DNA from 3 places in the Streptomyces sp. NPDC096040 genome. Region 2 is predicted to be linked to each of the others. Evidence: riboswitches for the same ligand, from Rfam matches in the RefSeq annotation. Region 2 holds a riboswitch; each other region holds the start of a gene.
The links. A riboswitch is a leader RNA that binds a small molecule or an ion and turns the genes downstream of it on or off. The one in region 2 is predicted to bind S-adenosylmethionine.
Positions count from the first base shown of each region.

Region 1: linked by a shared signal. The riboswitch ahead of thrC (threonine synthase) and the one ahead of ABTY98_RS26160 (aminotransferase class V-fold PLP-dependent enzyme) in region 2 are both predicted to bind S-adenosylmethionine.
Region 3: linked by a shared signal. The riboswitch ahead of ABTY98_RS14410 (amino acid ABC transporter permease) and the one ahead of ABTY98_RS26160 (aminotransferase class V-fold PLP-dependent enzyme) in region 2 are both predicted to bind S-adenosylmethionine.

Region 1 covers NZ_JBEOTA010000020.1:102,119-107,051, reverse strand. Annotated here, with positions in the region: gene ABTY98_RS26775 (alpha,alpha-trehalose-phosphate synthase (UDP-forming)) at 1-1,042, opposite strand, end outside; gene ABTY98_RS26770 (glucosyl-3-phosphoglycerate synthase) at 1,136-2,080, opposite strand; SAM riboswitch class I at 2,238-2,414, shown strand; gene thrC (threonine synthase) at 2,433-3,731, shown strand; gene ABTY98_RS26760 (ubiquitin-like small modifier protein 1) at 3,779-4,054, shown strand; gene ABTY98_RS26755 (cold-shock protein) at 4,545-4,751, shown strand.
Region 2 covers NZ_JBEOTA010000019.1:144,594-149,526, reverse strand. Annotated here, with positions in the region: gene ABTY98_RS26170 (rhomboid family intramembrane serine protease) at 1-647, shown strand, start outside; gene ABTY98_RS26165 (Lrp/AsnC family transcriptional regulator) at 644-925, shown strand; gene ABTY98_RS26160 (aminotransferase class V-fold PLP-dependent enzyme) at 1,117-2,478, opposite strand; SAM riboswitch class IV at 2,605-2,721, opposite strand; gene trpD (anthranilate phosphoribosyltransferase) at 2,839-3,903, opposite strand; gene qcrB (cytochrome bc1 complex cytochrome b subunit) at 4,037-4,933, opposite strand, start outside.
Region 3 covers NZ_JBEOTA010000009.1:155,140-160,072, reverse strand. Annotated here, with positions in the region: gene ABTY98_RS14420 (ABC transporter substrate-binding protein) at 1-295, opposite strand, end outside; gene ABTY98_RS14415 (amino acid ABC transporter ATP-binding protein) at 338-1,120, opposite strand; gene ABTY98_RS14410 (amino acid ABC transporter permease) at 1,117-2,097, opposite strand; SAM riboswitch class IV at 2,500-2,611, opposite strand; gene ABTY98_RS14405 (glutathione S-transferase C-terminal domain-containing protein) at 2,689-3,552, opposite strand; gene ABTY98_RS14400 (putative leader peptide) at 3,681-3,812, opposite strand; gene ABTY98_RS14395 (hypothetical protein) at 3,973-4,230, shown strand; gene ABTY98_RS14390 (hypothetical protein) at 4,372-4,933, shown strand, end outside.

The DNA of each region.
Region 1 (4,933 bases), on a different contig from region 2:
ACGTAGAGTTGATGTCCTCCGCGACCCGCTGCACCTCGGCCGTGTATTCGCGGTACACCGCGAGGTCCTGCCGCGACGGATACGCGAACGCGACATGCACCACCCGCTCCCGCCACTCGGGGTGGTCGTCGAGCAGCTGCCGATAGGCCAGCAGTCCCCGCACGATGTTCTTCGACAGCTCGGTCCGGTCGACCCGGACGATGGTCTTTCGGCCCTCCCCGATCTCCTCCCGCAACGCCCGCATCCGCTCGTCCACGTCGGGCTCGTGCGACCGCTTCCGCAGGAAGTCCGCGTCGGCCCCCAGCCCGTGCACCCCGATCCGGGTCTCACCGGCCGCCGGAATCCCCGGGCCCAGCACCGTATGACAGCAGGCCACGAACGCGTCCGCCCACCGCCGGGTCAGAAACGCCGCGTGATCGGCGCCCAGGATCCCGCCCAGCAGCTCCGCCGCGATGTCGTCGGGGAGCAGCCGGAAGTAGTCCGGCGGCGCCCACGGGGTGTGGGAGAAATGGCCGATACGGAGATCCGGCCGCAGCCGGCGCAGCATCCGCGGGGCCAGCGCCAGGTGGTAGTCCTGGATGACGACCACCGCACCCTGGCCCGCCTCCTGCGCCAGGGCCTGAGCGAACGCCTCGTTGTAGGCCTGGTACGACCCCCACTGCCGCCGGAACTCCGCGTCGAAGACGGGCTCCAGCGGGGTCTGGTAGAGCATGTGGTGGACGAACCAGAGCACCGAGTTCGCGATGCCGTTGTACGCGTCGGAGAACACGTCCGCGTCGATGTCGAGCATCCGGACCTGCTGCCCGCCGGTGTCCCGCGCCGGCAGCCGGCCGCCCTCGGCCCGCCGTACCGCCTCCCGGTCCCCGTCGCTCAGCGCCGCGCACACCCAGACCGCGTTCGCGTCCGTCCCGATGGCGGACAGGCCCGAGACGAGTCCGCCGCCGCCGCGTTTGGCGTGCAGCGCACCGCCTTCGCGCATCTCGTACGAAACCGGGCCGCGGTTGGACGCGACCAGCACCTCAGCACTGCCGGTGGAAGCCATACGCCTCAACCTAGCCCGGCCCGTAAACGCTCAAACGTACGGCTACGTCAGACACGCCACCGTATACGGCCGTACGGCCAAGTCACGCCACGCTCACGCCACCCGGCGCTCGGCGTACTCGGCGATCTCCGCCATCGGTGGCCGTTCCTCCGTGTCCACGGAGTACGTGCGCGGCTCGAAGCCGTCCTCGCCCCGTTCGAACTGGGTCAGGGCGGGCCGGATCAGATGCCCGCGGGCCAGCCGCAGCTGCGCGGTGCGGTAGATCGCGGCGGACATCCGGCCGAGGGCCTGGCCGTCCTGGTGGCGGTGTTTGCGCACCCCCACGTCGACCTGGGCGAGGGCGTCAAGGCCCACCAGGTGCAGGGCGTCGACCAGCATGCCCAGTTCCACGCCGTAGCCGACCGGGAAGGGGAGCTGTTCGAGCAGTGAGCGGCGGGCCGCGTACTCGCCGCCGAGGGGCTGCACGAACCCGGCCAGCTGCGGCCAGTGCATGTTCAGCAGCGGGCGGGCCATCAGTTCGGTGACCCGGCCGCCCTGTCCGGCCGCGCCGGCGAGCGGGCGGTCGTACATCGCCTTGACCAGGTCCACCTCGGGATCGGTCAGCAGCGGGCCGACGATCCCGGAGACGAAGTCGGAGGAGAACTCCCTCAGGTCCGCGTCGACGAAGCAGACGATGTCCCCGGTGGTGACCAGGAGGGAGCGCCAGAGGACCTCGCCCTTGCCGGGGACGGCGGGGATGCGCGGCAGGATCGTGTCGCGGTGGACGACCCGGGCGCCGGCCGCCGCGGCCACCGCCGCCGTACGGTCGGTGGAACCGGAGTCGACGACCACGATCTCGTCGACGAGCGGCGCCTGCCGCATCAGGTCATGACGGATGATCGCGACGATGTCGCCGACCGTCTCCTCCTCGTTGAGCGCGGGCAGCACGACGGAGACGGACTGACCGGTGCGCTGCTTGGCGGCGAGTATCCGGTGCAGTGGGCGTTCGTTCAGGGACCAGGAGCGGGTGGCCAGCCAGCGCTCGACTTCTTCCAGCACAGTCAGCGGCTCCTCACTGTCACGGTCACACTGCGAGGTGTGATCCATCTCGCGGTTCGGACGACTCTCTCAACTGTCCTGGCCTTCGGTTACAGTCTTGAACAACGCCGATGACCATCGCATGTCGTGGGGTCATTGGCCGTTGACAACCACATACCGCTCATCCAGAGGGGCAGAGGGATACGGCCCGATGAAGCCCCGGCAACCCTCCAGTCGGTTACTCGTGGATCGCTGACGGCTGATCCCTGATCACTGTCGATCACTCGCGAGGCTCCCGGCTAGGGAAGGTGCCAAATCCGTCTCACGGCGAGATGCGTCGTGAGGAAGATGAGGAGAAAGGGCCTCGCCTCACATGGCTGTGCAGACTGCTGAGACCACCAGCGACTCCACCACCGGCTCCACGACCGTCGACCTCGGGCCCGCCGCCGCCCTGAGCTGCCGCGAGTGCGGTCACCGCGTGCCGCTCGGCCCGGTGTTCGCCTGCGAGGAGTGTTTCGGCCCGCTCGAAATCGCGTACGACTTCTCGGCCTACGACACCGAGGAGCTGCGGAAGCGGATCGAGGCGGGTCCCGCGAACATCTGGCGTTACGCGCCGCTGCTGCCCGTCCCCGCGGACGTGGCGACCAAGCCGAACATCAACCCGGGGTGGACCAAGCTCGTCCAGGCCGACAACCTGGCCAGGGAACTGGGCGTCACCGGAGGTCTGTACGTCAAGGACGACTCCGGCAACCCGACGCACTCCTTCAAGGACCGTGTCGTCGCCCAGGCCGTCGAGGCCGCGCGCGCCTTCGGCTACACCACGCTCTCCTGCTCCTCCACCGGCAACCTCGCCGGCGCGGTCGGTGCCGCCGCCGCCCGGGCCGGCTTCCGCTCCTGCGTGTTCATCCCGCACGACCTGGAGCAGGGCAAGATCGTCATGGCCGCGATCTACGGCGGCGAGCTCGTCGGCATCGAGGGCAACTACGACGACGTGAACCGTTTCTGCTCCGAGCTGATCGGCGACTCGGCAGGCGAGGGCTGGGGCTTCGTCAACGTCAACCTGCGGCCGTACTACGCGGAGGGCTCAAAGACCCTGGCGTACGAGATCTGCGAGCAGCTCGGCTGGCGGATCCCGGACCAGCTGGTCGTCCCGATCGCCTCCGGCTCGCAGCTCACGAAGATCGACAAGGGTCTGCAGGAGCTGATCAAGCTCGGGCTCGTCGAGGACAAGCCGTACAAGATCTTCGGTGCGCAGGCCGAGGGGTGCTCGCCGGTGTCGGTGGCCTACAAGGCGGGCCATGACGTCGTGCGGCCGCAGAAGCCGAACACCATCGCCAAGTCCCTCGCCATCGGCAACCCGGCCGACGGGCCGTACGTCCTCGACATCGCGCGCCGTACCGGCGGTGCGGTGGAGGACGTCACCGACGAGCAGGTCGTCGACGCGATCAAGCTGCTCGCGCGGACCGAGGGCATCTTCGCCGAGACCGCCGGCGGGGTCACGGTCGGAGTCACCAAGAAGCTCATCGAGAACGGGCTGATCGACCCGGCGAAGTCGGTCGTCGTACTCAACACGGGTGATGGACTGAAGACGCTGGACGCGGTGGCGGGGACCGGGCTCACGGCGACCATCCGCCCGAATCTCGAGTCTTTCCGTGAGGCCGGGCTCGCCTGAGTCAGCCGTAGAAAACCAGGGCGTTGCCCCCGATCGGAGGTTTCCACGTGAGTATCACTGTTCGCATTCCCACCATCCTGCGCACCTACACCGGTGGTCAGGCCGAGGTCAGTGCCGAAGGGGCCACCCTCGGCGAGGTCATCTCGGACCTGGAGAAGAACCACACCGGGATCGCCGCCCGCGTTCTCGACGACCAGGGCAAGCTGCGCCGGTTCGTGAATGTGTACGTCAATGACGACGATGTGCGGTTCGAGCAGGGCCTGGAGACGGCCACTCCGGACGGCGCCGGCGTCTCCATCATCCCGGCCGTCGCCGGCGGCTGACCCCGGCGACCGCCACGGCGGCCCCGCTGACCTGGCTGACGTGATGGCCGTATGACCGAACATTACCTTCGGTAATACCCATCACCGACTGTTCATCCGATTGCCCCCTCCGTGAGTGAAGCGGAGGGGGCAATTCTGTGTGGTTGAGCGCGGTACAGTTGGGGAACGCGGTCCTGATCTCCGGGTCGGGGGCCCCGTATTCGATACCGCTGACCCCACAAGAAGTAGCCAAACTGTGCGGGTTATATGCGGCTTTTGCGGCTTTTATGGGGCCCGACTTGCCCTGAATTCAGCCGAATTCTTGCTACATTCCGGACCCTTCCCGTCCAGAATTCTCGTCCGATTGACCTGTTGCAGACGGCAGTTGGACAGATACATTCAGCCGCGGTCGACGCGTTCCGGCGCACGCCCCCAACCTGTGGGGGGTGAGGTCTGACCCGGATCCGCGAAGTGTGGATCTGTGCAAGGGCCAGTAATAGGGGAGTTAGGCATGGCTCAGGGCACCGTCAAGTGGTTCAACGCGGAGAAGGGGTACGGCTTCATCGCGGTCGACGGTGGTGCGGATGTTTTCGTCCACTACAGTGCGATCCAGATGGACGGCTACCGCACCCTGGAGGAAGGTCAGCGGGTCGATTTCGAGATCTCGCAGGGCCAGAAGGGGCCGCAGGCGGACATGGTCCGGCTCGCGACCAGCTGAAGCACGCGCCGACTGACAGCGTCGTTCTTCTCTCTTTGTCGGAGGGCTCGTATCCCATGGGGAGTCATGGGTTACGAGCCCTTCGGCATGCCCGGGGCGAGCGTGCCGGCGCACCCCTGCGGACGCACGCGCGGATGCACCCGGGACGCACCCGGGACGCACCCGCTGACGCACCCGCGGGC
Region 2 (4,933 bases):
TGATCTTCGTGCTCGGCCCGGCGTCCGGCTTCACCCCGTCCTACGGCACCGGGGACGCCCTGGCGGCCGCGCAGCGCGCGTACTTCCGGCGCTGGGGGGTCGTCCCCGCCGACCTGTTCGACGGTCCGGCCCGGGAGGCGCTCACCCCGGCCACGGCGCTGTTCATCCACGGCAGCTGGGTGCACCTGCTCGGCAACATGCTGTTCCTCTTCGTCTTCGGGGCGATGACCGAGGAGCGGATGGGCCGCCTGGAGTTCACCCTCTTCTACGTCGGCTGCGGCTATCTCGCTCTGCTCGGCTACGCGGCCGCCAACGCCACGTCCCAGCAGTCGCTGGTGGGGGCGTCCGGGGCGATCTCGGCGGTCCTCGGGGCGTTCCTGTACCTGTTCCCCAGCGCCCGCGTGACCAGTCTTCTGCCTTTCCTCTTCTTCCTTCCGCTCCGGTTCCCGGCCTGGGTGGTGCTCCCCTTCTGGGCGGCCCTGCAGTGGCTGGCCCTGAACCAGGCCCCCTCCGGCCCCGGCGTGGCCTACCTCGCCCACCTGGTCGGCTTCGGGCTCGGACTCGGCTACGCGTGGGTGCGGTACGGCCGTGGGACTAAAGTGAAACCCGCCCCAGCTCCGGCACCCGAGGGAGAGAACCAGCCGTGATCACCGCGATCGTCCTCATCAAGACCAGCGTGGACCGGATCCCCGAGATCGCGGAACAGATCGCCGCGCTGGACAGCGTCAGCGAGGTCTTCTCCGTCACCGGTACGTATGACTTGATCGCCATGGTCCGGGTGCGGGAGCACGAGGACCTGGCCGAGGTGATCCCGGGGCGGATCAGCAAGATCCAGGGCGTGGAGGGGACGGACACGCACGTAGCGTTCCGTACCTATTCGCAGCACGACCTGGAGGCCGCGTTCGCGATCGGCCTGGACAGCTGAGAAACGTCGGCTGAGGTGCCCCGCAAGGGGCGCGGGGAACTGCGCGCTCAGCCAGGACGGACCCGCAGTGGACCACGACGCTTCGTGCCCGGCTGCGGGCCGGTGGGGGCCGATCGCGCCCACGCGGCGGTAGCCGCACATTGACACAGCCCCCGCGCCCCCTGGGACGTTGCCCCTGAGGCCGGTCTGCATCACACCGCCGGTACGCAGCGGCCTTCCTCCGTGCGGTACGTCCACTTGGCACCGTCGGCGACCAGTTCCTTCACGGCGCTGACGAACCGCTCCACGTGCTCGTCCGGCGTGCCCGCTCCGAAACTCACCCGGATCGCGTTGAGGGACTTCTCGCCCGGTGCCGCTTCCGGCGCCCCGCACTCGCCCTGGGTCTGGGCGTCGGAGCCCAGCAGGGTCCTGACCAGGGGGTGGGCGCAGAAGAGGCCGTCGCGGACGCCGATGCCGTACTCGGCGGAGAGGGCCGCGGCGAAGTGGGAGCTGTTCCAGCCCTCCACGACGAAGGAGATCACACCGACGCGCGGGGCGTCGTCGCCGAAGAGGGAGAGGACACGGACCTCGGGCACCTCGGCCAGACCCGTCCGCACCTTCTCGATCAGGTGCCGCTCGCGGGCCACCAGCGTGTCGAAGCCGGCCTCGGTCAGCGCCTTGCAGGCGGCGGCGATCGAGTAGGCACCGATCACGTTGGGCGACCCGGCCTCATGCCGGGCGGCGCTCTCGTGCCACTCCACGGCCACTCCCCCGTCCTCGCGCCGGGTGACCTTGCGGCTGGCGCCGCCGCCCGCGAGGTACGGCTCGGCCGCCCGGAGCCAGTCGGAGCGGCCGGCGAGGATGCCGGAGCCGAAGGGGGCGTACAGCTTGTGGCCCGAGAAGGCGATCCAGTCGACGTCCAGGTCGCGGACGCTCACCGGGTGGTGCGGGGCCAGCTGGGCCGCGTCCAGGACGATCCGGGCGCCGTGCGTGTGGGCCGCCGCGGCCAGCTCCCGTACCGGCCACAGTTCGCCGGTGACGTTCGAGGCACCGGTGACACAGACCAGGGCCGGGCCGTCGGGGTCGCGATCGGCGAGGGCCTTCTCCAGGGTCTCGACGGCCTGGCGCGGGGTGCGCGGGGCGTCGAGGTAGGTGACCCGGGTGTCCTGCCAGGGCAGCAGGCTCGCGTGATGCTCGGTCTCGAAGACGAAGACCTGGCAGTCGGCGGGGAGGGAGCGGGCCAGCAGGTTCAGGGAGTCCGTGGTCGAGCGGGTGAAGATCAGCTGGTCGTCGGGGCGGCAGTCGAGGAACTCGGCGACCGTCCTGCGGGCGTTCTCGAAGAGGTCCGTGGAGAGCTGGGAGAGGTAGCCGGCGCCTCGGTGGACGCTGCCGTAGTAGGGCGCGTAGGCGGCCACGTCGTCCCAGACCCGCTGGAGGGCGGGGGCGCTGGCCGCGTAGTCGAGGGCGGCGTAGGTGACCTCGCCGCCGGTGACGAGCGGGACGGTGACATCACGGCCCAGAACGGGCAGCGGGGCACAAACAGACTGAGCGGAGACAGCGGTGGAGACGGACATGGCGGAACTCCCGTGAGAGGAAGGAAGAAAGAGAAAGTGGGTGTGCGGAGGCGGGGCTCGACGCCCTAGCGCATTCGCTTGCTCACGGGAGACTCCCTCGACGACCAGGATCCCTGGGGTCCGAGGGATCCGCGCTTGCCGTAGACCTCGCTGCCTACGGCCTGGTCTTCACCCGGGGCACCCCGCCACGGACGGAGGGTTGCCGGACAGTCGGCCGGGGCCTCATGACTGTCACTCATGACCTGGCAAAAAACGTAGATGAAGTGATCGCCGACGCGCAACTTCTGTCCGGATGACGGGACGAAGGCGCGCGTCGGCGCCGCTTCTCTTTCCGTTCGGCCTCTACTGGCCGCCCGGCGCCTACTTGTTCGTCGCCGCCGCCCAGCGCTCCAGCACCCGCTTGGCCGCGCCCGAGCCGATCGACTCCGCCGCCTTGTCCATGCCGGCGCGGATCTGCTCGGCCAGCGTGGCGGTGCCCGGGTCCAGGGCCACCAGCGCCGCCGCCGAGTTCAGCAGGACCGCGTCACGGACGGGGCCCGTCTCGCCGTCCAGAAGCCGGCGGGCGACCTCCGCGTTGTACGACGGGTCACCGCCGCGCAGCGCCTCCACCGGGACCAGCTCGATGCCGACGTCCCTCGGGTCGAAGGTCTCCTCGGTGACCTTGCCGTCCCGGACGATCCAGACATGGGACGTGGAGGTCGTGGTCAGTTCGTCGAGGCCGTCGTCGCCGCGGAAGACCAGGGAGGAGTTGCCGCGTTCGGCGAAGACGCCCGCGACGACCGGTGCCATACGGGGGTCCGCGACGCCGACCGCCTGCGCCCGCACCCGCGCGGGGTTGGTCAGCGGGCCGAGGATGTTGAACACCGTGCGGATGCCCAGCTGGCCGCGGGCCGCGCCCGCATGGCGCAGTGCGGGGTGGAACTTGACGGCGAAGCAGAAGGTGATGCCGGCCTCTTCGGCGACCTCGGCGACCCGCTGCGGGGTCAGGTCGAGGTTGACGCCGAGCTTCTCCAGCACGTCCGAGGCACCGGACGCGGAGGACGCGGCCCGGTTGCCGTGCTTGACGACCTTCGCCCCGGTGCCGGCCACCACCAGCGCGGACATCGTGGAGATGTTCACCGTCTTGGCGCCGTCGCCGCCGGTGCCGACGATGTCGACCGTGCGGCCGGGCACCTCGATGACGTTGGCGTGCTGGTACATCGTGCGGACGAGGCCGTTGATCTCGTCGACCGTCTCGCCCTTCGCCCGCAGCGCCACGACGAACCCGGCGATCTGGGCGTCGGTCGCCTGACCGCGCATGATCTGGTCCATCGCCCAGGCCGTCGCGTCGGCGCTCTGGTCCTGCCCGTACAGCAGCGCGTTCAGTACCCCGGGCCAGGAACGGCCCGCCGCGGTGTCGCCTCCAGCGGGGGTCACAGCGCTCATAAGGCCGCTCCTGATCGTCATACCGGCAAAAAGCAGTGTCAGGGCTACCCTATCCAGCCGCAGGCACGGCCGAAGGGCCCCCGTCCGTACACCGGACGGGGGCCCTTCGGCCGTGGCGTGGCGACGCGGTCGATCAGTGGTGGCCGTGGCCGCTCGTGATCTCCTTGTACTCCTCGACGGTGGGCTTCGGGATCTGGTTGTCGTCGCCGTAGTAGGCGCTGCTCAGCTTGGCGCGGAGCTTCTCAGTCCCCTTGATCTTGCGCTCGACACCGTTCTCGTCCACCGCCGCGCCGACCTGGGCCGGCTCGTACTGGTGGTGGGCCGTGAGGGTGTGCAGCTGCTCCTGGCTGAGCGGCTCGTGCACCTCGATGAACTCACCGTGCGGCAGCCGCTTGATGATGCCGGTCTCGCGACCGTGCAGCACCTTCTCGCGGTCCCGGCGCTGCAGGCCGAGGCAGATCCGCTTGGTGACGATGAACGCGATCACCGGTCCGGCGATGAAGAAGATCCGGACGAACCAGGTCACGTCGTTGATCGACAGATGGAAGTGGGTGGCGATGAGGTCGTTGCCACCACCGACCAGGCCGACCATGTACACGGTCACCCAGGCGACACCGAACCCGGTGCGGGTCGGAGCGTTGCGCGGGCGGTCCAGGATGTGGTGCTCGCTCTTGTCGCCGGTGACCCAGGACTCGATGAACGGGTAGACCGCGATCGCACCCAGGACCAGGCCGAAGAGCATCAGCGGGATGAACACGCCCAGGACGAGCGTGTGACCCCAGAAGTTGATCTCCCAGCCCGGGAAGTAGCGGACCAGACCCTCGGCGAAGCCCATGTACCAGTCGGGCTGGGCGCCGGTGGAAACCTGGTCCGGACGGTAGGGGCCCATGGCCCAGATCGGGTTGATCTGGGTGGTCGCCGCGACGACCGCGATGACACCGAAGACCAGGAAGAAGAAGCCTCCGGCCTTGGCCATGTAGACCGGCAGCAGCGGCATGCCGACGACGTTCTTCTCGGACTTTCCGGGACC
Region 3 (4,933 bases), on a different contig from region 2:
GCGGCGGGAATCCGGCGGGCAGGGCGCCCTCGCCCATGACGAGTCTGCCGCTCTTGCGGACGGCGGCGGGCAGTTCGGCGCTGATGGACTTGACCTCGGAGACCTTCACGGTGGTCTGCTGGGCGGCGCCGTTGGAGACCTGTCCGATGACGACCTCGCCGTTGTTGGCGCTGCCGGTCGTGGTGGCCGCGTCGCTGTCGCCCCCGCAGGCGGCGAGCCCGGTGGCGAGGGTCGCGACGGCGGTCGCCGAGGCGAGGCCGCGGATCAGGCTGCGTCGGGAGAGGAGCGTGGGCATGGCTGTCCTTCGTGTTTCGGTGAAAGGTGAAAGGGGTCTGCTTCACAGGACCTTGCGCAGGAAGTCCCGGGTCCGTTCGTGCCGCGGATTGTCGAGGATCTCGGCGGGCGGGCCCTGTTCGACGATCCTTCCGGCGTCGATGAAGACGATCCGGTCGGCGACCTCACGGGCGAAGCCGATCTCGTGGGTGACGATCACCAGGGTGGTGCCGCTGGACGCCAGGTCCTTGATGACGGCGAGGACTTCGCCGACCAGCTCGGGGTCGAGCGCGGAGGTCGGTTCGTCGAAGAGGATGATGCCGGGGCGCAGCGCGAGGGCGCGGGCGATGGCGACGCGCTGCTGCTGGCCGCCCGACAGCTGCCGTGGATAGGCGCCGACGCGCTCGCCGAGGCCGACCCGTTCGAGGAGTTCCTTGGCCAGCCGCTGGGCCTCGGGCCTGGTCAGCTTTCCGGTGGCGACAGGGGCGGCCGCGACATTGTCGAGGACCGTCAGGTGCGGGAACAGGTTGAAATTCTGGAAGACGAAGCCGATCCGGCTGCGCTGGGCCAGGATGGCGCGTTCGCTGAGCTCCTTGAGCCCGTCGCCGTGCCGTTTGACCCCGATCAGCTCGCCGCCGACGCTGACGTAGCCGGACTCGGGCTTCTCCAGGTGGTTGACGACCCGGAGCAGCGTGGACTTGCCGGACCCGGACGGGCCGAGGACTACGGTGACCTCGCCGGGGCGGACGGTCAGGTCGATGCCGTCGAGGACGTGGTGGGGGCCGTACGACTTGTGGACGTCGTGGATCTCCAGGGCGGCCGGGGCGATGTCCGGTGCGGTGGTCATACGGCGGCCTCCCGGCGTGCCCGTTTCCGCAGGCCGGCCAGGCCGGTGCGGAGTCTCTGCAGGGGGGTCGGCGGCAGCGTGCGGGTGGCGCCGCGGGCGAAGTACCGCTCGACGTAGTACTGGACGACGGAGACGGCGCTGGTCAGGATCAGGTACCAGACGGTGGCGACGAGCAGCAGCGGCACGATGTCGCCGGGGTAGGTGCTGCCCATGGACTGCACCGAGCCGAAGAGGTCGAGCAGCGAGACGTAGAACACCAGGGACGTGCTCTTGATCAGGCCGATGAGCTGGTTGACGTAGTTCGGCACGATGGAGCGCAGGGCCTGCGGGAAGACGATCCGGGTGAACTGGTAGCCCTTGGGCAGGCCGAGCGCGGCGGCCGCCTCGTGCTGGCCCTGGTCGACGGAGAGGATGCCGCCGCGCACCACCTCGGCCGCGTAGGCCGCCTCGTTGAGGCTGAGACCGATCACGGCGATCGCCAGGTCGGTGGCCAGCTTCGACTCGTCGAAGGTGACGAAGGACGGGCCGAAGGGCACGCCCAGGCTCAGTGTCCTGTAGAGGGCGGAGAAGTTGTAGAGGAAGATCAGCAGGACGATCAGCGGCACCGAGCGGAACAGCCAGGTGTAGGTCCAGCTCACCGCCCGCAGCACGGGGCTGCCGGAGAGCCGGGCGAGGGCGAGCACGATACCGCCGAGCAGGCCGAGGACGGCGCTGAGCGCGGCCACTTCGAGGGTGACGACGAGTCCGTCGAGGATGGTGGGGCGCAGGAACCAGTAGCGGAAGCGGTCCCACTGGTAGAAGGGGTTGGCGGTCAGTCCGTGGACGAACTGCGCGACGACCACCAGGACGACGGCGGTGGCGATCCACCGTCCGGGGCGGCGCAAAGGCTGAACTCGCTGATTTTTGACAGACTTTGACGGTACGTCAGTGGGCGACGGCGCCTCGGCCAGGGACAGGGCGCCTGGGGGTTCACTCATGATGGGCTCCGGCGGAGTCGGACACCCCGGATCACACGGCCGGTTGCCGCGGCACCGGGCCGCGTTCGGGCACGGCACGGGTGCGCGGGGGCGCGCGGGACACGGGGCGGGGCGGACGGCTGCACACCGGGGCGGCCGGTGTCTCGTCGAGGACGCTGGGACGCGAGGCTGCGGGAGCCGCGCTGCGGGCGAGGCGGAAAGGCCTGGTCAGACCTGGCAGCGGGGACAGCCCGGTGCGGTACACGGGCTACACAAGGCGCTGTTGACACGGAGCAGGTCGACGGCGCGGTCGGCGACGAGCGGGCTCGGGTACGGCTGTACGCAGTCCTGGGTGCGGCCCTCGGCCGTCCTGGAAGCTGCGTACATGTCCGTCACCTGTCGCTGTTGTGGCGGCCCCTGGGGGCCTCGCGCTTACCGAACGTCGTCATCCGGTCGGGTCGTCACCTGGGGCACCCCACCGCGATGCGAGGGTTGCCGGTCAGCAAGCCAGGGCTCGATGCTGACGCTCTTGACCAATCTGTGCCGCAAGTAAGTCAGTTGCCCGAACGGCTGTCAACGCCTGTCCGCATGACGGAACGGTTCGGGCCGCTCTCACCTGCGGGAGGTGTCCGCCGCATGGCCGGCCCAGTCCAGGATCTGGACGGCCGCGCCTGCGGCTTCCAGGCCCTGACAATGGCCGTGGTGGCGGCGGGTGATGCCGTCGAGGTCGAGGTGGGCGCCGAAGGCCGGGTGCGCGGCCAGCCGACGGGCGTAGGCCCACAGCACCGGGTGGCCGGCGATGCGGTGCACGGCGGAGGCGTCCAGGTGGTTGCGGTGCACGGTGTCCAGCTGCACCAGGGCGACCCACAACTCCACGTCGGCAGCGGTGAGTTGCTCGCCGAGCAGAAACTCCGCCCCGGCCAGCCGGCGCTCCAGTTCGCCCAGGGTGGCGAGCAGCGTGTCCAGCGCCTCCGGGTCGCCGTCCGCGCTGCCGACGCGCTGGGCGGCCTGCTCGACGCCCTCCGTACAGAGCAGCTCGACCTCCTCGATCTCGGCCTCGGCCCCGCACGGGTACAGCCGGGCGGCACCGTCGCCGAAGTGGCGGTCCAGGTCGCGCAGGATGTGCCGGCTGTGGGTGCTGACGATACGGCCGGACCAGTCGTCGCTGAGCACGGGCGCGAGGGCCGGCCCCGAGTAGCGGTGGGCGCTGGCCTCGTAAAGCGGGCGCAGCGCCGTGTGGCTGCCGTCGGGACAGTCCGGGACGGCGGGCAGGTAGGTGACCGGACAACAGTCGTACAGGCCGAGGAGGCTGTGCCCGACGGCGATGCGGAGGCCGTCGGGACAGGCGGTGGCGAGGTGGAGCCGGTAGCGGCGCGGCACGGCGTAGTGGCCGCTGGATGCGTCCCGGCCGATGCGGCCCCTGAAGCCGGGCGTGGGGTGGGCGGAGGGAAGGGCGGCGAGCGGAGTGATGGACATGCGTCTCCCCGGGATACGGCGCGCGGACGTACGCGCGGCGGAAGCGTTCGTCGGTGGGCGGGCGCTCGGCGGGTGCGGCCGCCGGCGGGCGCTCGGCTGATACGGCGGGTACGGCCGGCAGCGGGTGCTCAGCCGGTGCGGCTGATGGCGCTGCACACGCGCAGCAGATCGATGTGCAGGCGGGAGGTGAGCAGCGGGGCGGAGAAGGGCGTACGGCTCCCGCGGCGCTGTCTGCCGGTGACCGTGCGCAGGCGACCCATCTTTCCCTACCTTTTCACTAGGATTCCCATCTGGAGTGTCGATCGGCCTCCGCGTGCCGTCAAGGGGGCGTCCACGCCTGGGACACCCGGCCCCGGTTTGCCGCCGGCGGCAAGCGGCTGTCCGCTGGAGACGCAGGCCGAGCGACAGGAGCCGGATGCGATGTGCGAACCCCCCGGCCCCGGGCCCGTACCCGGCGCCGTACCCGAGACCTTCGCCTTCACCTGCGGGCGGTGTGGCGAGGTCTGGGAGGCGACCTTCCAGGCGGTGTTCTTCACCGACCCGATCGCCGACCCGGACCTGCAGAGCACCCAGGAGTACGTCGACGAGGCCGGGCGGGCCGTGCGGTCGCCGCTCACGGACGCGGTGTGCCCGCGCTGCGGCAGCCGGAAGGTGCGGATCACGGCTCCCGGATCATGACGCTCACCCGGATGGCACGCGCGGGTGGTCGGCGACCGTGCCGGATGGTGGCGTGGAGGGACGTACCGCCGTTGTCCGCGGAGTGACGCAGCACCGCTGCCCCGCGGAGTGACGTACCGCGTTCCCGAGGAGGCAGTCGCGATGATCCGTCCGTCCCGACCCGTGCGTGTTCTCGCCTCGGCCCTGGCGGCGGGGACCCTGCTCGCCACGGCGGCCTGTACGGACGAGAGCGGCGGCCCCGAGGCCGTATCCATCTCGCCAGCCGGGGAGCGCCCCCCCGCGTCCGCGTCGGCGACCCCCGCCCTGACCGGAGCGGGCGCGCAGGCCGCGCTGATCACTGCGGCCGACATCGAGGACAACTGGCAGCTGGCCACCGACGCGGCGACCTGGCGCAACACGATGGTGGTCGGCAAGGTCGACGTGGCCGACTTCCTGACCGCCAAGTCCGACGCCGCCGACTGCCAGCGCCTCCTGGACGGCCTCTACTCCGACAGCCTCCTCGGCCGCGCCACCGGCGCCTCCGGGCTGAGCGGATTCACCTCGGAGGACGCCCGGATGCTGTACCAGGTCGGCGACTACGGCTCGGCCTCCATGGACGCCACGCTGGCCTGGCTGAAGACCCTGCCCGAGAAGTGCAACCAGTTCACGGCCACCGGCAAAGACGGCGGCAAGCGCACGGTGCAGGTCGCATCGGCGCAGATGC